2 regions of the Paenibacillus lentus genome follow, and region 1 is predicted to be linked to the other one. Evidence: predicted binding sites of a transcription regulator. Region 1 holds the regulator's gene; the other holds the start of a gene.

Region 1 (16,790 bases):
CCATTTCAAGCGGCCCGTACTGGAACTGATACCCAACGCGCATGGCATTGTCGATATCTTCGGCAGTTGCAACGCCCTCACCAAGCACGTGCAGCGCTTCGTTAATCATGACGCAAATGATGCGAGAAGTAACGAATCCTGGTGATTCATACACCATGATACCGCGTTTATCGACAACTTCCTCCACGAAATGCTTGGTTTCTTCAAACGTTGTATCCGATGTTTTGAGTCCGCGGATGATTTCCACAAGATTAATTTTGGATACCGGATAAATAAAGTGCATGCCAATTACCCGCTCGGGATACATTGTTGAACCGGCAATTTCTGTCAGACTGAGCGTTGACGTGTTACTGGCCAGAATAATGTTGCTTGGGCACACATGATCAAGCTCCTTGAACACCTCTTTTTTGGCATCCAAATCCTCCGAAATGGTCTCGATGACCATATCGCAGGTACCCAATTCAGCAAGATGGGTTACTTTATGGACTTTAGACAAAATCAGCTTTTTCTCGGCCTTGGTAATAGCCCATTTCTCAAGCTGCTTATCCAAGCTCGTTTCTATCATATTATAAGCGTGGTCTAATTTTTCAGGTGATTCTTCTACGAGAAGCACATCGAGTCCTTTGGCTGCCAGCATTTCGCTAATTCCCTGACCCATCGTGCCGCCGCCAATGACACCTATTCTTTTGAAGTTCATGGTTCCTTCGCTCCATCCTTTCATCGTCTACACATAATATTGTACCCTTCATGTCGAATAATACAATTTTTTAATACCCAACATATAATAATATCTTAGCACGGACAAAAAGTAAAAAAAATAACCGGCACAAGATTTATGCCGGTAAAAGGACACTGTCACCAAATTGACATCTAAATTGCTCTCCGGAAAGGCGCTCTTCCCGTAAAAGAATTTCCAGCGACTTGTCGAACACGGTGGAATGATCGATCAGCAATTGTTTCGATCTGGCTGCGAGTTCATCCAATATCGCCGAATTTTCCCTCATGAGGACTTCCTTGGTCATCATATCCATGTTGACGATACCAAGGGAAGTCAGCCCGGAGGTCATCATCGTATGCACGATGTTGATCGCTTGCTCAAAATCGTTGCTAGAGCCAGTGCTGCGCTCGCCATAATAGATCTCCTCGGCGGCCGCCCCGGCCAAGGCGATAATAATTTGGCCTTCTAAATAAGCTTTTGTATATAAATATTTATCTTCCTGCGGATTATGGCGGACATAGCCAAGCGCCCTTCCGCGCGGGCTAAGCGCAACCTGATTGACGCTGCCCGGTGCCACTGCTTCGGCTGCTATCGCATGGCCTAGCTCATGAATCGCCACACGGCGCTTCTCTTCCTCCGTTGATTCCCGGTCTGTCCGTTCGCCGAGCATTACCTTATCGATCGCCATGGATAGATGGCGTTGCTCAATTTCCTTCTTGTCTTCTCTCATCGCATAGATCGCTGCCTCGTTCATGACGCTTTCCAGCTGTGCGCCCGAAAATCCAAAGGACTCCTCGGCGAGCTTCTCCAGACTAACACCCTCTTGCAGCGGTTTATTCTTCGCGTGCAGCTCCAATATATGCAAACGGCCTTTCTTATCGGGTAAATCGACCTGGATATGGCGGTCGAATCGACCTGGGCGCAACAGCGCTGCATCCAGCATTTCCTTGCGGTTTGTCGCCGCCATAAGCAAAATACGCGGCGCTTCTGCCGAATAGATACCATCCATCTCTGTCAACAATTGATTCAGCGTTTGATCATATTCGCGCTGCTGACCGCCTTCTCTTTTGCCGCCAATCACATCGATTTCATCGATAAAAATAATTGCATTCTCCTTGTTCTCTTTCGCGGCTCGGGTTCGCGCCTCTTTAAACAATTCACGTATCCTTCCCGCACCGACCCCGACGTACATTTCTACAAATTCACTGCCCGAAGCGGCAACAAAGACTGAGTTCGTATAATGCGCCGCTGCCTTTGCCATCAGCGTTTTTCCTGTTCCCGGAGGGCCGGTGAGCAGAATTCCTTTGATCGGTCTAATTCCAAATTGCTTAATTTCTTCATGGCGAACCATGAAGTCCAGCGCTTCCTGTAACTCTTGTTTCGCGCTGTCCTGGCCTCCAATTTCTTCAAAGGTCAGCTTGGCAGGACCTGCTTTTTTCCGCTTCCGCTCCTGAGCCGCACCAATCGTGATGCCTCCACGCATTTTTAGCGCGGCAAATACCGCACCTGCCATGAGCGTGGCAATAATAAGCGGAACTACATTCAAGCCAATAAATGCCATAAAAACCAATAGCACAGGAACAAATCCGACAATAACTTCCCACATCCATTTACGCATTGGGCCACACCCCCAATTTCTGCGGAATCCGGGGCAAAATAACGTATTTGCTCGCCGCTCCATCGGTTAGCGTCAGATAGACGTTATCGTTGTCCATAACGGCGGTTGTCCGCAGCGTATCATACTTCTGCTCCAATTGCGTCAACGTGCTCTGTATTTCCGTATATTGTCTGCTCTCCATAGCTTGAGCAACAGAAAACAGTGCTTCACTCCAAATTTGATCCAAAGCCGCTGAAGAATGATCTTTTACTTCCAGCTTTAATGAACGCTTGCCTAAAAGCTGTTGGCCATCCTTCTCAATATAGCGAACAAGCCCGCCTATATCCGTACCAGCTTCAAGATCAAGTTTCACCCCCACCTCTTTGGGGGTAATATTCAATTTAACATGATTTACGCCTTCATATTGCTGTACCAGCTTGTGTAACGGAGCCTCGATCGCCCATTGGCTGTAGCCAAACCATCCTCCAAACAACAATACAGCAGAGAATGCTGCGATGGCGACAATTTGTCTAATTCGTAATTTCATTCGCGGCCTCCTTCTATATAGTATATATAAATACTTGCGAATATTGATATACTCTGATCTATCAAAACTTACAAATAAAAGTATAACATACTAGTACATCGTATATCGAAGCCAAAGTATGAATATATTTAAAATTTTTAGAAAATAAAAAATACCCTGGCTCTATGGAGCGAGGGTATTTCTACTGTTAACTGTTATATTTATTGATGCACAGTGCTGTGTGTCTTATAACCTTAAACTCTACCATTGATCATCGATTGGGTAGCGTGAATTTATCAGGCAAAGCCGAGCCGTCGCTGAACCGGAAGAATTGATAATAATGATGCTCTTCTTCCTTGTAAAACAACTGCCATACATACTCATCCTCATAGATCCCGGGCATGAGTCTGACAATTCTGATCCCGGGTAGCGATTGGTTGATGATATTCCGGATTTGCTGCTCCGACTTTCCATTGGCCAGAAGCTCTTCATGGGCTTCTCCGCTCTCCGGAAGCCAAACCATCAGCTCTTCACCGTTCTCATTCTTCCCTTTAATGACCCAGCAAACCTCATCCCAAACCGATTTCCACGTCTTATCGACCGAAATAATACTCGTTTGCTGCTTAGCCGACTGAATCGCCGACTTCTCCTCAATCCAAATATCCTGCTGTATATATACATAAAAACGATGAAGGCCGAAGAGTACCAGCAGCAGAATGAGAATAGAGAGCAGGATCCATTGGGTTCTCTTCTTCAACCTTCTCTTCCTCTCTAATACCAAACTTAAATCTATCTCAATGCTATCTGATTATCTGGACAACAAGCCCTCAAATGCCGCTTGAGCTTCGTGGCGAATCCGCTCTTCATCCAATGTGAGACAAACGCCGTGCTTCACGATTTGTTTCCCATCAACCCATACATGCTCAACATCTTTCGGGCCTGCTGAGTATACGACATGAGACACATAATCGGTTCTAGGCACAAAATGCGCCTGCTCTGTATTAAGAGCGATGAAATCCGCCTTCATTCCCGCAGCAAGCTTGCCCGTATTGTTCAGGAACACCGATTGCGCGCCGTATTCCGTGCCCATTCGCAAAGCTTCCAATGCCGGCACAGCCGTTGGATCGCCCGATACCCCTTTATGGATCAAAGCGGCAAGCCGAATTTCCTCGAACATATCCAAATTATTATTGCTCGCTGCGCCGTCAGTTCCCAAGGACACAGTAACTCCTGCTTTCAGCAGCTCAGGAACTCGAGCCACACCGCTCGCCAACTTCAAGTTACTTCCCGGGTTATGGGAAATAGCGACTTTATGAGCGGCAAGCACTTCAATTTCCTCATCCGTCAAATGCACGCCATGCGCAAGCAAGGTCGGGCGAGAGAACATTCCCAGCTTAAGCAAGTGCTCTACCGGCCTCGCACCGTAATCGGCTACATTTTGCTCTACTTCGGCTTGAGTCTCTGACATATGGGTATGCATCGGCAAATCGAGATCATGCGCGGCTTGCACGAATTGCTCGATGTAGTCCGGCGGACAAGTATAAGGAGCATGCGGCGAAATCATCGTCGTTATCCGGCCGTTGGCTTTTCCGTGCCAGTTCCGGGCAAAAGCCACGGCTTCATCCAGCTTCTGCTTCTGGACCTCCGGCGGACAAAGACCGATTGCCCCGCGCATAAGCACGCCACGAATACCCGATTCCTCCGTTACCTGGGCAACCTGATCCATATGGTCATACATATCCAGAAAGGTCGTTGTGCCTCCTTTGATCATTTCCAGTACAGACAGCGCCGTCCCCCAGTATACATCGCTCCCTGTAAACTTTGCTTCCATCGGCCACATTTTCTCCTGCAGCCATTTTTGCAGCACCATGTCGTCCCCATAGCCGCGGAGCAGCGACATAGCCGCATGACCATGCGTATTGACTAAGCCTGACAGAAACAACAGTCCTCTGCCGTCCAGCACTTCGGCATCATCGCAGTGATCCGGACGCTCAGAACCAATATAGGTAAGAAGATCATCCTCAACGAGCATAAAGCCGTCGATAACGGTTTGATCCTGCTCCAAAACGGCAAATGTGCCGTTCTCAATTAACATTTTACGACTCATTAGAAGTTAGTTCCTTTCCATCATGCAAATAATAAGCTAGACTGAGCAAATCCGTCGTGAAATCGGCCGCATGAATTCTTACCTCTGGCGGAACCTTCAATATCGTTGGCGCAAAGTTTAGAATCGCCCCGATGCCAGCAGCCACAAGTTGATCGGCAACCCGCTGAGCTTCAAAATGGGGCACGGTAATAATTCCGATCCGAATACCTAATGCCTTTACTGTTTCAACGAGTTCATCGATCGGCTGTACAGTAATATTGTTGATTTTGCTACCGATTTTAGACGGTGCTGCATCGAACACCGCCACGATTTTCATATTATCCTTTAAATATGCATTATAGTTGGACAATGCTTGACCTAAATTACCAGCTCCTACAAGAGCTACGTTGATTTGCTGATCCAAATTTAGGATTTGTCTTATTTTCTCAATGAGATATGATACATCGTATCCGATGCCTTTACGACCAAAATCCCCAAAATAAGCTAGGTCTTTACGAATTTGCGCAGGATTGAGATCAAGTTTCTGACCTAGTTCCTGAGAGGACACCGTCGGCACTTCACGCAGGCTCAGCTCATTGAGGAAACGCAAATAAACAGGTAATCTGCGTACAACCGCATCGGAAATTTTCTCTGATTTCATAGCTTTTCTCCCCTTAAAATGGCGCGATATGAATTACGGTTATTGCTCCTTTACTTCCTGGACTTCGCAAACGTCAAGCCATTCGGAAATTCTCGGAACCATTTGCTCGGTCGGCATATGTTCCATTTTAGGCCCAGGCAGTGAATATAAAAAATACTTTCCATAGTAAGATTCCAAGATGCGCGTGTCGTAAACTACAACTATGCCGCGATCCTGCGAAGAGCGAACCAGGCGCCCAAATCCTTGCTTGAAACGTATGACGGCCTGCGGTACGGACAGCTTCATAAACGGATTCTTCTTCTCCTTCTGCAGCCGTTCGCTCTTCGCCTCTACAAGCGGATGATTGGGCGGCTGAAAAGGCAAGCGAACGATCGCCAGGCTTGTCAGCGCCTCTCCAGGAATGTCCACACCTTCCCAGAAGCTGCTCGTACCGAGCAAAACAGAGGCTTCCTGGCCTTGAAATCTACGAGTCAGCTTCGTGCGACTGCCGCTATCCATGCCCTGGCCAATGACGGTAATACCCTCGGAGGATAAATGCTCCTTCAGCGGTTCATAAACCTGTCGCAGCATACGGTAAGACGTAAAGAGCACCAGCATACGTCCGCGCGTAGCTACTGCCGTATCTGCCAGTGACTGCACCAGCATATTTACGAAATGCTCGTCCCCCACACTGCCCTTTACACTCGGAAAGTCCCGAGGAATGACCAGCAGAGCCTGGTTCCTATAGTTGAACGGAGAAGGAAGCATCGAGGTTAGCAGCCGATCGGTATCGGCAGCCTCCTGCAGTCCCAGTTGATCAATCATATACTGAAACGACTTATCCACGGACAAAGTAGCCGAGGTCATGACCACGCTCTTCTTTTTGTCAAAGAAGTAATTTTTGAGCTGTTTACTGACATCGATTGGAACCGCATATATCTGCAAAGAGCGACTGCGGTAGTTCCCGTTTCCTTCGATCCAATACACGGTTTCCTCGTCATCCAGCTTCATAAACGTACGAATAGCTTCCCGCTCCGTTGCCAGGTCTTTGAACAGACCATTAATATCCGTTAGCAAGCTGTCTGCTCCATAATCCTCCTGCTCTTCGCGAATATCGTTCATCATGCGTTCACCCTTACGGACTACCTCGCCAAGCAGGACATAAATATGATTTTCGAGCGCGCTAAGCGTATCCCAATCCTTAGGCTTCTTCTGCGGGTGTAAACGGAGAACGAACTGTCCAGGATCGCCAGGAGCCGCGTCACTGCGTTCGGGCATCAACGAGAATAACATCTCGCTGAGCTTATCCCAGCTCTCCTTCACGTCTATAAGCGCCGGATAAATGCCATCGATAATCCCGCACCAGTCCACCGACTTCTCACTTGGTGTATTCTGAAGCAGGATTCTTAGATTAGGCAGTTGTCCGGTTTTACTATCCTTGAACAAACGGGTCAATGTATGGACTACTGTGAAATATTTCATATGAAGGCCAAGATGCTTGCCTGCGACATCCTCCAAATGATGCGCTTCATCGATGACAAGCCGCTCATATCCCGGAAGAAGCTGATGCCCAGCCTGAATGTCCGTGAACAGCTTCGAATGGTTCGTAATCACAACATCGGCAACCCCGGCCTCATGTTTAGCTCTATGGTAATAGCATTTCCTAAACCACGGGCATGATCGGCCAAGGCAGGAATCCGAATCACTCGCTACGGTGTCCCAGAAATCTCCGCCGCGATTGCCTAAATTAAGCTCTTCATCATCCCCCGTCTCGGTTTGTGTAAGCCACACGACCATTTGCGCCGCGATCATGATTTCTTCTTTGGGAGATGCAAAGTCTTTCCTACTTATTTTATGTTCAAATTTACGCAGACACAAATAATGATTTCTTCCCTTGAACACTGCTGCGCGAAAAGGAAAAGGCACAGCCTCGGTCAGCAACGGGACATCACGTTCCCGGAGCTGCTCCTGCAGGTTAATCGTATGCGTGCTTACCATGACCTTCTCATTATGCTTTACGCCATGATAGATGGCTGGAAGTAAGTAGCCCAGCGATTTCCCTGTACCCGTACCCGCTTCCACAAGAAGGTGCTTCTCCTCATCGAAGGCCTGCATCACATCCTCAAGCATCATATTCTGCGCTTCACGCTCCTCATACTGAGGCAGCTTCAAGCGCAGCCGTTCTCTCACCTGCTCCATAAACTGTTCGAAGCTGATATTTTCGAGCGGGTTGTCAACCATATGATCTCTGGCTGGAACGATATCCTTCCAATCCTCGACTTGCAGCGCATATTGACGGTAATAGGCAAATCCATCCGTACTCTGTTCGCCCTGCAGCTCTCTTTCCTGCAATGCCGCATCAAAGAACCAGCCCAAATCGCTGTCTTCTCCTGCGAACAAATCAGCTAACCGCTGTACGGTAAGAAGCGGCAAACCGGCCAATTCCTCCAAACATTTCAGAAACACATATGCCGTCGCCAGCGCATCGCTATCGGCTTGATGGGGCCGTTCATGTTCAACGCCAAACTCGGCGGCAACGAGCCCTAACTGGTAAGAACTGAGCGATGGGTAAAATATTTTCAAGAAATCCATCGTGTCCAGAATGCGTCCCGTAAACGGAAGATACCCCGTCTTGTCCAATGCGCTTTGCAGATAATTAAAATCGAAAGCCACATTGTGCCCCACGAGCACAACATCGTTGAGGAGCGGGACCATTTCCATCATGACTTCATCCAAGTCCGGTGCATCTTTGACGTCGTCCTCAGTAATTCCCGTTAATCCCGTAATGAAAGGTGGGATCGGTATCGTCGGCTTGATAAATGAATGATATACCTGGGATACGGTCAAATTATGATCTATAATTGCAAGTCCAACTTGAATGATCTCATCGGAGGACTGATTGCCTGTCGTCTCAAAGTCAAGTACAGCATATTTCATTTTTCGTTCCATGGTCCCTTTCGTTCCAGTCTTTACTTCTCTTAACAGCATAACAGAAGATGGACGTTTTGAAAATTAATACAGATAAATACAAAAGAAGCGATGCGCCGTAATATAACGAATCGCGCATCGCTTCTGCAAGTCGGCTACAGCAAAGATATAAGCTGAGTGCCATATTGAAGCTTTCCTGTACTGTGCAGACAAGCTTCCCAATTTGCTAACGGCTCCGGCAAAGTGGGGTCGCTATGATAAGCCAGGGTGAAATACTCCCTCGCTTTGCTGCGGGCTCCCCGTTTCACCTCAATACAGCCAAGCGCATTGTAAATAATGGAGCGCAGCCGTTTATTAGCCGCAGCCTTGAGGACTTCTTCAAAATAATGCACAGCCTCATCGCTTTGATCCAAATGAAGGTGGCACATCGCCAAATAAGTGCGGCCGATCAAGCTTTCCGGATATTCCTCTAGAACAGCTTGAAACTGCAGTAGAGATTGAGAAAACATCAGCAACTTATAATACCCCTGACCTTTCACAAATGCATCGTCGTTCATTTCCGGATAATCCAGCTCGCATTTCTCCTCAAGACGAATACCGCTTTGGCGCAGCGTCCCCATCTTCTCCTCAAAATTAAGCCATTCTTCAATCATGGAGTCGCTCATTTGCTGCAGAAGATGCCACTTCCTGGAGAGTTCGTGTTTATGAACACCTTGAGCGATTGGATAATGACGGGCAATTTCATCCAACATTTCATTCATTTCCGCAAATACATGTTGAAACATCATCCGCAACCCACCCTTTAACGAAAATGAAATCAGTATGAGGCCTTATGTTCATTTTTTGTTTCAGGCGGGCTTTTCATTCCCGAAGGCATAAATTGCATGACAGAGGACAGCAAGAAGCCTTCTTCTCTAACGAACCGTGGCGTGGGTTTCTTGCTCCACGGTCTCCAATGGACGATTGTTGTCATCGACAAACACGATTGTAGGCTTATGGCTTCTCAGCTCTTCCGCAGAAATTTGCGCATAGGAGATGATGATGACATGATCTCCAGGCTGAACCAGGCGGGCTGCAGCCCCATTCAGACAAATTACCCCGCTGCCGCGCGGTCCTGGAATGACATAAGTTTCTAAGCGCGCGCCATTATTATTGTTTACGATCTGCACCATTTCATTCTCGAGCAAATCTGCGGTTTCCATCAAATCCTCATCTATAGTGATGCTTCCTATATAGTTCAAATTTGCCTCGGTTACCGTAGCCCGATGAATTTTGGATTTCATCATTGTTCTATACATAGCTATTTATCTCCCTCCATCGTTAAAATAACATTATCAATCAACCGGGTCGTTCCGAATTTAACGGCAACAGCCAGCAATATTTTTCCTTCTACTTCCTTAACGCGCATAGAACCGGGCAAAGACGCCAAGGAAGGAAAACGGCGGACTTCCGCATAGTCGATTTTCGCCTCCGGCTCAGACTCGATCATTTGGACCAGTTCCTGAGAGAGATCCTCTACCGTAGCTTCCTCGCTTTCCCTAGCCAACTGCTCAGCTTGCCGTAAGGAGCGCGATAGCACAAGCGCGGCCTGTCGTTCGTCTGGCGTTAAGTATACATTGCGGGAACTGAGGGCAAGGCCGTCCTCCTCACGCACAATCGGACACGGAATAATCTCAACATCCATATTGAGATCCATAACCATTTGCGTGACTACTGCAACTTGCTGCGCATCCTTCTGTCCAAAATACGCTCGCTGCGGGGCGACGATATTGAGAAGCTTGTTAACTACTGTCGTCACTCCGTCAAAATGACCCGGACGCGCCGCGCCGCACAAATGATCCGTCAGTTCAGAGACGAGAACCTTCGTCTTGGTCGGCTCCGGATACATTTCTTCTACCGTTGGCAGAAATACAATGTCTACTCCCTCGCGCTTGGCAAGCGACATATCCTTGTCCCGATCGCGCGGATAACGTTCAAAATCTTCATTTGGTCCGAATTGGATCGGATTTACAAAGATGCTCAATACGACGAGATCATTGTCCATCCGGGCATTCCGCAGCAGACTGGCGTGTCCATCGTGCAAAAATCCCATTGTAGGAACAAATCCGACCTGCAGCTCCTTCCCTTCTCTAGCTGCAGCAAGGCGTTCAGCTCGCAAATGCGCTCTTACGTCCTCTATATCCGTCAAAACAATCATGACTGCCTGTCCACCTTCCCTTTTCCGTACAAACCATCCACTACTTTCTCATCTGCAGCAAAAACATGCTGCTCCCCTGGGAAAGCTCGTGTCTTCACTTCATTTACATATTCTGAAATGCCGCTGCGGATTTGATCTCCGATGTCAGCATAAGTCTTCACAAATTTTTTCTCCCGGTAGGCTGAAGTATATTTCAGTACATCATGGAACACGAGCACCTGCCCGTCACAGCCTCGTCCAGCCCCGATTCCGATCGTCGGAATTGCAAGCTCCTTGGAAATCGCGGCAGCAACCTCTTCGGTCACCAGCTCCAGGACGATCCCAAACGCTCCTGCCTGCTCCAAGGCTTTGGCGTCCTCCATAAGGCGCCTAGCATCCTTCTCATCTTTGCCTTGAATGCGATACCCGCCGATTTGATTAACAGATTGCGGTGTCAGGCCGATATGTCCCAGCACAGGCACGCCTGCCTGTACGACAGCTTGAACCGTAGAGGCGATCTCAGCGCCTCCCTCCAGCTTTACAGCATGGGCATGTCCCTCCTGCATCACCCTTCTGACTTCCCGCAGCGTCTCATCAATGCTGCCATGATAAGTCATAAACGGCAAATCCGTGACGATAAAAGTATGCTGAGCTCCGCGTGCTACCGCCCGAGTATGGTAGACCATATCCTCAACTGTTACCGGAATCGTTGTCTCATAGCCTAGCACCACATTGCCAAGGGAATCTCCGACCAAAATCATGTCGATCCCCGCTTCCTCCGCCAAACTGGCGGAAGGATAATCATAAGCTGTAATCATCGTGAGCGGAATTTTATCCTGTTTCATCTTTTTTAGATTAACAATGTTTAGAGCGCGTTTTGCAGCCATTCTCTTCATCTCCTTTTGGTTTTCGAAGCCTATAGATGGGTTTACCGATTAATTCCCCGCGCCAACGACAAATAAACCTTTTATCGTTATAGCGCTAAAAAGGTCCGAATCCAAAGAAGAGTCACTTTTCTCGTTCGTCCCTTCTGTCTCGGTCCTTCTCGGCTCAGAGCAGAATCCGACGCAACCGAATATACTTACGGTCATGACGGTTATTCACTTCCTCATTACAATGTCCACATAAGTGCAGCTCGAAACATCGATACCGCCTTATGTGGACAGTATAGCAAAGTTTTTTACGGATTACACCCGTCAATTTGCACTTCTCCAGAGAAAATTGTGGTTAGCCTGTGATCTTCTTGCATAACGAGTAGTCCTCCGTTCTCATCCAGACCCATCGCTCGACCCCTCACTTCTCCTTGAGCCGTCTTTACAGTGATATCTTGGCCTGTCGTAACCGACAGCGCCTCCCATAAATGACCTATCGGGGCAAATCCTTCTTCCAGATATAACTCATAGAATTTCTCCAGCTCCGCAATAACCGCACCGATCAATACGACACGATCAACCTTTCGGCCGCTTTCGATCTGTAGCGAAGTCGCAATGGTCCGTAGCTCAGGCGGCAAATCACTAGGTTCAAGATTCGCATCAATGCCAACTCCCGCAATACAATAGCGGATCATTTCATCCTCGCCAATCGACTCTAACAATATCCCGCATATTTTCCGTCCATGAACAAGAAGATCATTTGGCCATTTAATACCCACCTCTACTCCCGTTACAGCTCGAATGGCACGACATACCGCCACCGCGCTTAACAAAGTAAGCTGCGGCGCTCTTGTTAAAGGAAGCGGCGGACGAAGCAACAAGCTCATCCATACCCCTTTACCAGCAGGCGAGTGCCATCTCCGGCCTTGTCTTCCTCTGCCAATCGTCTGTTCTTCGGCAATGACAAGCGTCCCCTCCGCAGCTCCTAGCTCCGCCAGCAGGCGAACCTCCTCTTGCGTGGATGTCGTTACCTCCAACAGCTTCAACTTTCGGCCAAAAGACTTTGTATTCATCGCCTGCAGCAAGCCGCTGTATTCTAATCGCTCAGGCTTGCTAATGAGTCGGTACCCCTTCCGAGAGACCGCATCAAATTCATAGCCTTCCTCACGGAGCTTATTAATCTGTTTCCACACCGCCGTCCGGCTAATCGATAATTTCCGGCTAATCTCCTCACCGGATACATACTGGCCCGGCTGCGATAACAGCAGATCGAGCAAGCGACTATGACTCATTTTCACTTCACCACAGCTTTCACATATTCAAGCAACGCTTCCTTCTCGTTCGGAACATCGCCGACAGCTACAAGCAGCAATAGCCGCTTCATCAGTTCGCCAAGCCAGGGCCCACCCTTTAAACCTAACGTAGTCAGTACATCGCCGCCGCGAATGGCCAACTCTTTCAAATCATGCACAGGTACTGCCAGGTGCCACTGCATTTCTTCTTTCTGAAGACGAAGCTGTGCAGCCCGGTCTTCCTCTCCAAGATAAGCCAGCCAGCGGCTTTGTCGGTCCAACCATAATCGACTGATGGTCTGTCCATACTGCAGCTCAATCTCCACCCAACTGCGACGAAGCTGCTCGGTATCTCCCGGTTCCAAGGAGGCCCTTATCTCGTTCCAAGCCTCATCGAACCTCATGATTTGAGAAGTTGTCATCGCAACTTGATTCGAGAACGTCCATTCCTTCATGATTACTTCCGCTTCAGCCGCTGCAATGGCTAGCCCTTGAAGCAGCATCGACCACCTAAGCTCTTGGGGCTCGGCCGGCATATAATCCAGCGCTTGAAGCCGCTTTGCACCTTCCCGAGTTAGCTTGCATGGTTCTATAAACGGAGCTTTCGCATGATGCAGCAGTTGGCTGCGTCGTAGGAGCTCCAGCCCTCGGAGCGGATAAGCACCCAGCAGGAGCCGCTCCAGTTCCGCTCTAATGCGTTCGATCGCCACATAAGTTATTTTATCCCTTCCATTTATCAAAGCGCGCCACAGGCTCTTTACAGGACGGTAACCGAACACCGATGCAAAGCGAATCGCCCGCATCATGCGGAGCGCATCCTCATCAAAACGTTCCTCTGCCTTTCCGACGCAGCGAATGACTCCTTTTCGGATATCCGACAATCCTTGAAAGGGATCGGTCAGTTCGCCCTCCAGACTGCGAGCCATCGCATTCATCGTGAAGTCGCGCCGCTGCAAGTCTTCTACAATACCGCTTACAAATTCGACGGCTGCTGGATGCCGATGATCCTCATAATGGGATTCCTTCCGAAAAGTTGTAACCTCAAAAGGATAATCGCCCATCACTACGGTAACCGTACCGTGCTGCAAGCCGGTTGGAATCGTTCGTTCAAATAAATCCATCACCGACTCAGGCTTGGCTGAAGTCGCGATATCCATATCATGAACCGGGCGGCCCATCAGCTCATCCCGCACGCAGCCTCCAACGAAATAGGCACTGTGACCGGATTTCACCAATGTTTTAAGCACCTTTTCCCCCTGATGCTGCATCAGGGGGTCTACCTGTTTCCAATCGTACATGATACAAAACCTCCAGAGGGTATAGCCCTCTTGCATTATTAACCAATCTCGCACATACACTGATTTGCCTTCGGCAGTAAACTCATCCACACAACGGCTTCAATACGGGCATTTTGCGTCCAAGCACTTTGTAGTAGATACTCTCATACCTCAGCGTTATAAGGTCGCTGCTGAATTCGCCTGTCGCTCTAGCCAAACAAGCTTCTCGCAGCCTATTCGCAAGCTGCTCATCTCTAAACAGTGCGAGCGTATCATCGGCCATTTGCCGTGTATCGCCAATCGGCGAGAGAAAACCCGTTTCACCGTGAGCGACTAGCTCTGGAATTCCCCCGGCAAGCGAACCGATAGTCGGAATACCGCAGGCCATCGCTTCAAGTGCTACGAGGCCAAAACTCTCTTTCTCTGAAGGCAGCAGCAGAACGTCTGCCATCGAAATGACATGGGCAATATCATCCTGTTTACCAAGAAAATGAACGCGATCGGCAATTCCTAATTCTTTTACCTTCCATTGAATCTTCGGCAGATCCGGCCCCTCTCCCACAAACAACAGCTGTGAAGGAACTTCAGCATTCACCATATGAAACACGTCGACTACATCTCCGACCCGTTTGACCGGACGGAAGTTAGATATATGCATCAGTACCTTTTCATCGGGAGCGGCAAATTCGCTCCGGCATGTTTTCGTATCTCGGGGATAGTACACACGCTCATCCACGAAATTATAAGTGAGTTCTATCTCTCTCGTAATGTCGAGCACTTCGCACGTCTCTTTCATAAGGTCGCGGGAGACCGAGGTCACAGCATCACTCTCATTAATAGCGAGCCTGATTAAATCCTTCAAGGATTCATCCTGCGCAAGCACGGTAATATCCGTACCATGCAGAGTGGTGACTATTTTGAGCTTATCTCCCACCATCTGTTTGGCCAATAAAGCGCAAACCGCATGAGGAACCGCATAATGCACATGTAAAATATCCAAGTTCTGCTGCTTCGCAACCTGTGCCATCTTGGTAGCGAGGGACAAATCATAAGGGGGATACCGGAATACATAATAATCACTAACTTCCACTTCGTGATAAAAAATGTTCTTGTGATAACTTCCTAAGCGAAAAGGAACACTGTGGGAAATAAAGTGAACTTCATGTCCTTTTTCTGCCAACAGCTTGCCAAGTTCGGTTGCCACAACCCCGGAACCGCCAAGCGTCGGGTAACAGGTTATGCCGATTTTTAGAAATGGGTCCATATACTCAGGGACCTCCTTCATTTTCTTGTACCTTACTCTTTGAACTTATGTGCTGCTGGATCCGAATAGTTCTATTAAATACGGTGACTTGACTGCAAAGCCTTCGGCATAGGGAATTAGCTTCCGCTGCCCTAACAAGGCATCCCTTGCTTTGACTCGCTCCACATAACCTTGGTTCAAGGGCGTTAGAGCCACGTCCTCTCCAGGAACGGCCTGTCCAAATTGAGAACGGTAGCATTCTAAGGCCTGTTCTTTTAGCGAATAGTACGCGGTCACATCAACAAGCAGATCAGGAGTTCTCCAATCGTTGATGAAGTAGTAATATAAATCAGGTGCCGAAATTGCCGGGATTTCCGGCATATACCGGCGCAGCTTAGCATTAAAGACGGCTTCTTCCACTAGCTTGCTCGCTGCGACATGATCCGGATGGCGATCCTCCCAATAGGGAGCAAACACAATGTCCGGCGACAATTGCCTAATGGCCTTGGTAACAACAGCAATATTTTCAGGCGAGGCATGCAGTGAACGATCCGGTAGTCCCAGATTGCTTCGATGCGCCAGTCCTAGCACCAGCGAAGCAGCAGCAGCTTCCTCTTGCCGCAGCTGAACATTGCCGTTCGATGATAGCTCCGCTTCCGTTAAATCCATAATTCCAACCTTATGCCCTGCCGCTACCTGCTTAGCGATCGTTCCGGACATCCCAATCTCCGCGTCATCTGCATGGGCGCCAATGACCAGTATATCCAGCTTAATGCTCATTAGGCTAACCCCGGCTTGTTCTGCTCTACTAGTTCACGCCATGCAAAGTCGCCCCGGTCGAGGGCTCGAATCAAGATTTCAGCTGTCGCCATATTCGTAGCCACCGGAACTCCATGCACGTCGCAAAGACGGAGCAACGCTGTAATATCCGGCTCATGCGGCTGAGCCATCAGCGGGTCGCGCAGAAAAATCACGAGATCCATTTCATTTTGAGCGATCAGCGAGCCGATTTGCTGGTCACCACCCAGTGGGCCAGACAGAAAACGGTGAATCTTCAAATTCGTGCTTTCCATAATCCGAGCACCTGTCGTTCCCGTAGAGTAAAGTTTTTTATCCTTAAACACATGTTCATAGGCGATAGCCAGGTTAACGATATCTTCTTTTTTACGATCATGAGCAATAAATGCGATATTCATCATGTGCGTTATCTCCTTTTTGAGCAGCGGATCATCTCAATCCACAAAATGTTCGAAACCATAGATCAAGCCTTTATATTCAAGAACTTTCTTAATCGCCAGGTTGACTCCTGGCATATAGCCTGCACGTTCATATGAATCATGACGAATTTTCAAGGTCTGGCCAAACCCGCCGAAGATGACTTCCTGCTGAGCAAACACCCCCGGCAGACGGACGCTGTGGATACGGAAGCCGTTAT
Region 2 (4,532 bases), 200 kb from region 1:
GGATCGGAGATTCCACCTTTGCCAGCGGAGCGCCGAGACTAAATATGAGGATGATTCCTAGTCCTACATAAGCGCCGGCCAATAAGGCAGATACGATATAACGGGGCAAGCTCTCTTTCATCGCATCCCTTTTCTTTACTGCCGCTTCGATAATAGCCTCTAGATTCTGTGTATACATAACAGCCCTCTCCCCTTTGCTCCCATCTTCAATTAAATGAATTTTCTCTCTATGCTCCGATCCATACGTTTCCGTCTTCTATTTTGACTGAATATACCTTGACTTGCCCGGTATCCGGGGCTTGAACCAGCCCCGTCTTCAGATCAATCTTCCAATCATAGAGTGGATCGTACAGGTAATGGCCCGATACGATGCCTTCGGCAAGCGGCCCGCCCTTCGGATGCGGATTCTTGTTCTCTAGAGCGTACAAGTTATCGCCAGAATCGCGAAATATAGCAATTTGCTCGCCATTCCACTCCACGACCCGTCCGATCTGCTTCATAAACAAATCCAGCGTTCCTACATATAACAGTGTTTCCTGCTCTGCTCCCATATCTATACTCCCTTCCGGTCATTATCCCTTCAATTCCACAGTGTCGAACATTTTATTGCGGCTGCTGTCATCGTTCAGCATTTTGCTCCATGGCTCTTCCGCTTGCTGTAGAGCAAATTCAACACGCTCCATCAACGCCCGGCGATTCTCTAGATCGTCAACGACGACCGCCTTGATGTGCTCCAATCCGACTCGCTCAACCCATTCCGAGGTTCTCTCTAAGTAATTGCCAGTTTCCCGGTAATACTGAATAATTGCGCCGCACACCTCGATTAATTCTTCATCCGTCTTCACCTTACACAGTGAATCCGCAAGGCGGGCCTTAATGCCCCCGTTCCCGCCGATAAAGATTTCCCAGCCTCCATCGTTGCCGACGATGCCGATATCTTTCGTGCAGGCTTCCGCACAGTTACGCGGACAACCGTTGACAGCCATTTTAAATTTAGCAGGATAATCAATACGTTCGAACTTGCGTTCCAGCAACGCTCCCATACTCATCGAATCCTGGGTGCCGAAGCGGCAGAACTGCGATCCTACGCACGTCTTAACAGTACGCAACGATTTCGCATAGGCATAACCCGACGGCATATCCAGCTCTTCCCAAACCTTCGGCAAATCCTCTTTCTTCACACCGATCAAGTCTAGGCGTTGTCCTCCAGTGACTTTAACCACTTTTACATCATATTTGAGAGAGACATCGGCGATTTTCTTCAAATCCTCCGGCGTCGTTACGCCCCCATACATCCGCGGAACAACCGTATACGTTCCATCCTTCTGAATGTTGGCGTTCATACGCTCGTTCACAAAGCGCGATTCCTTCTCGTCCTCATAGGTATCCGGATAGACCATGCCGAGATAGTAATTGAGCGCAGGACGGCACTTCGAGCAGCCTTCAGGCTCATTCCAGCCCAGCACATTCATAACTTCTTTGGTCGTCTGCAGGCCTTTTGTTCTGATTTCGGCAACAATTTCGTCGCGATCCAATGTCGTACAGCCGCAGATGCCCTCTTTGGCCGCTGTCTCGAACCCGTCTCCCAGCACATATTGCAAAATTTGCTCTACGACCGGCTTGCAACCGCCGCACGAACGGGTCGCCCCGGTGCAGGCCTTGATCTCATCGACAGTCGTCAGTCCCTGACTCGTTACCGCTTCGATGATACTCCCTTTCGTTACCCCATTACAGCCGCAGACGATCTCTTCATCAGGCATGGCCTCGATCGAGGCGGTTTTCTTCGCACCTCCGCCGCAGCAGCCCGAGCCCATCAGTGTGTCATACAGTTCATCGGTCATCACTGTCTGTTGCTTGATCAGCTTCTGCAGCTCCGCCGAATCATTGATATCTCCGTAGAGCACGGCACCGACCATGACACCGTCTTTGAGTAATATTTTCTTATATGTGCGCTTCCAGTCATCTTTACTAACAATGACTGTATGCTCGGGCCCATCGATAAACTCCCCAGTGGAGAATACATCTACGCCCGATATTTTCAGTTTCGTCGATACGACAGAACCCTCGTAAGGAGCTGTATCCACGCCGCAAATGTGCTTCGCAAGAACCATGCCTTGTTCGAATAGCGGAGCCACGAGTCCATAGCATACGCCACGGTGCTCATTACACTCGCCTACGGAATATACATCCTCCATCGAGGTCTGCATATAATCATTAACAACAATGCCGCGGTTCACCTCAATGCCGCTATTCTTAGCAACTTCAACGTTCGGCTTGATGCCTACAGCCATAACAACGAACTCGGCCTCTAAAACCGTATCGTCGGCAAAACGCAGACCGCTTACTCTCTCATCTCCAAGCAATTCAACCGTCTGGGCTTCCATCTTGAACTTAATACCTTGGCGCTCTAATTCATGACGCAGCATAAGCGCAGCCTGATGGTCCAACTGCCGCTCCATCAAATCTTCCATCAGGTGAACGACAGTAACGTCCATTCCTAATTGGACCAATCCTTTGGCGGCTTCCAAACCAAGCAGTCCCCCACCGATCACCGCCGCTTTTTTGTACGTCTTTGCAGCCTCCAGCATTTGGTTGCAGTCTGCGATATCGCGGAAGCCGATAACCCCTTGTTTATCGCTACCAGGAATCGGGAGAATAAACGAGTTGGAGCCGGTCGCGATAATGACCTTATCGTAAGGTACCCGCATCCCCTGCTCGGTGACCACTTCTTTGCTCATTTGGTCGATTTTCGCGACCTTGGTTCCCGTGTGCAGCGTAATACCGTGATCAGCATACCAATGCCAGTCGTTTAGAACGATATCATCAAGCGTCTTACTTCCTTCCAAAACATACGAGAGCATGATCCGATTATAGTTCGGATGCGGCTCGCTTCCGAAAACGGTAATTTCAAATTGTGTTGACAGCTTCAAAATTTGTTCAACTGTACTGATTCCCGCCATCCCATTCCCAATGACGACTAGTTTTTGTTTGTTATTGTTCATATTGAGGAATGCCTCCTTCTGACTAGAGCCTTCGTTTTCCTAAAGTGATGTTTTAATTATATACTTAAAATTTCGGATACATTGTGATTTAATTCACACCAATTGTGAATATTATCACAATAATTGTCATAGTTTTTCTTTCCATTCATCTTGAAAAGTACATTTCGCGAAAATCAACTTAAAAATCATTCCAGTTGTGTTTTCGCGAAATGAGAACCTACAGATTGGATTGTTACATTCTAACAAGCTCCAGCTGCACATGATCATGCGGCCTCAAGCGCATCTCCAAGCCGCTCTCCCTGAGCTCTTTATGATTCACTTTTAAGATCCACTTCTCATTCATTCCCGGTTGATGCCCGTTTACGGCGATAATCCGCTTATTGTTTAAATTGAATGTGACGATTCCGCTCATTCTCAGCAAATCCCTAACCGTAATATTATCTTCATAACGGCTCACATAATGAAGACGCTCTCCGCTATTCACTAAGCTATTGTTAACCGTTAAAATAAGCGCTCCCTGCTCCGATAGATCCGCCTCGTTATTGACCGTCTTGACATAGACGAGAATAACATCGCCTTTTTTCAGCTTCGTATTCCACTCTTCAGGCTTCAAATCCTGCTTATTTAATTTTACGCCCCACTCTAAGGTAGAATCCAACGACACGTCTCCAACAGACGATATCCCCTTGCCTTCATTCGTAAGCTGAATTGTCTGACTGCTCTCTAGAGCCTGTCGCAAAGTAATTCCTTCCATATAATCAAAGTGAAGGTTGCTCGTTACATCCGGGATCAACGTGCTGCCGTCGATTTTCAAGGTAATGTCATCATCATGATTATCCTCTTCTACCTGTACCAGCGGCTCCGGCTCTTCTATAGGCTGTGCTGCACAGGCTGTGCTAAGCAGAGCGGTAATTACGATCATTATTAGTATTAAACCAGATTTGTAGCTCATGACTGCACCTGCTTTCCGTAAATGCCAAATCGAGTTTCTTACTCTAGCATACCGGACTGGTGGACAGTTCTCAAACCTAAAAACATAAGCAATCCATATTTAATACATATAACTGGGTTAATCAATTCCTGCGAATTACAGATACTCGCCCTCCATATCATGAGTTATTTCTCCTAGACTCCAGGATACAATTATCGTAAATGAGCTGCTTTGCACACTTTGTGATTGCAGTCACATGAAATGTCTATTTTTTATGACTAACTTAAAGTAACATTTGTACAATGTGCTTAATACAAACGAAAAAAAGGCTCGCCCTATCCAGGGGCAGCCCTCAATCAATCATAAGATATAACTTCGTTTGATGCTATTTTAGGATATCGTGGTCAACATACCGCTCACCGTTCATTTCACTAATTAATTCTATAGCTACTTTGGCTCCATCTCCAGCCGTAATAATCGTATGGACGCTCACTCCTGCCACCGTTCCTGCGGCCCAAATTCGCGGCTTACTGGTTCTGCCCGCGCCGTCCGTCTGGATGACGGTCTTGATCCGCGGCTCCGTACCATCTTTCAGCTCA

Evidence for each region. Region 1 encodes Rex, which represses fermentation and respiration genes when NADH is low (regulators of the CRP and FNR family bind a similar motif). Its sites were predicted from a motif close to TTGTGAAATATTTCACAA; they were not measured.
Region 2: nirB (nitrite reductase large subunit NirB) is a predicted target of Rex. The motif match lies at 3,105-3,122, and genes of this name have one in related genera.

What each region holds. Positions count from the first base shown of each region.
Region 1 is NZ_CP034248.1:3,199,971-3,216,760, reverse strand. Features, by position in the region: gene EIM92_RS14465 (3-hydroxyacyl-CoA dehydrogenase family protein) at 1-697, opposite strand, end outside; gene EIM92_RS14460 (AAA family ATPase) at 834-2,336, opposite strand; gene EIM92_RS14455 (hypothetical protein) at 2,329-2,862, opposite strand; gene EIM92_RS14450 (cell wall elongation regulator TseB-like domain-containing protein) at 3,113-3,598, opposite strand; gene EIM92_RS14445 (amidohydrolase) at 3,650-4,948, opposite strand; gene EIM92_RS14440 (redox-sensing transcriptional repressor Rex) at 4,938-5,588, opposite strand; gene dinG (ATP-dependent DNA helicase DinG) at 5,628-8,504, opposite strand; gene EIM92_RS14430 (tetratricopeptide repeat protein) at 8,651-9,283, opposite strand; gene panD (aspartate 1-decarboxylase) at 9,410-9,793, opposite strand; gene panC (pantoate--beta-alanine ligase) at 9,796-10,692, opposite strand; gene panB (3-methyl-2-oxobutanoate hydroxymethyltransferase) at 10,689-11,558, opposite strand; gene EIM92_RS14410 (biotin--[acetyl-CoA-carboxylase] ligase) at 11,852-12,835, opposite strand; gene EIM92_RS14405 (CCA tRNA nucleotidyltransferase) at 12,838-14,133, opposite strand; gene bshA (N-acetyl-alpha-D-glucosaminyl L-malate synthase BshA) at 14,216-15,376, opposite strand; gene bshB1 (bacillithiol biosynthesis deacetylase BshB1) at 15,422-16,135, opposite strand; gene EIM92_RS14390 (methylglyoxal synthase) at 16,135-16,554, opposite strand; gene dapB (4-hydroxy-tetrahydrodipicolinate reductase) at 16,588-16,790, opposite strand, start outside.
Region 2 is NZ_CP034248.1:3,003,863-3,008,394, reverse strand. Features, by position in the region: gene EIM92_RS13405 (formate/nitrite transporter family protein) at 1-178, opposite strand, end outside; gene nirD (nitrite reductase small subunit NirD) at 228-551, opposite strand; gene nirB (nitrite reductase large subunit NirB) at 573-3,002, opposite strand; gene EIM92_RS13390 (hypothetical protein) at 3,235-3,954, opposite strand; gene EIM92_RS13385 (FAD-dependent oxidoreductase) at 4,319-4,532, opposite strand, start outside.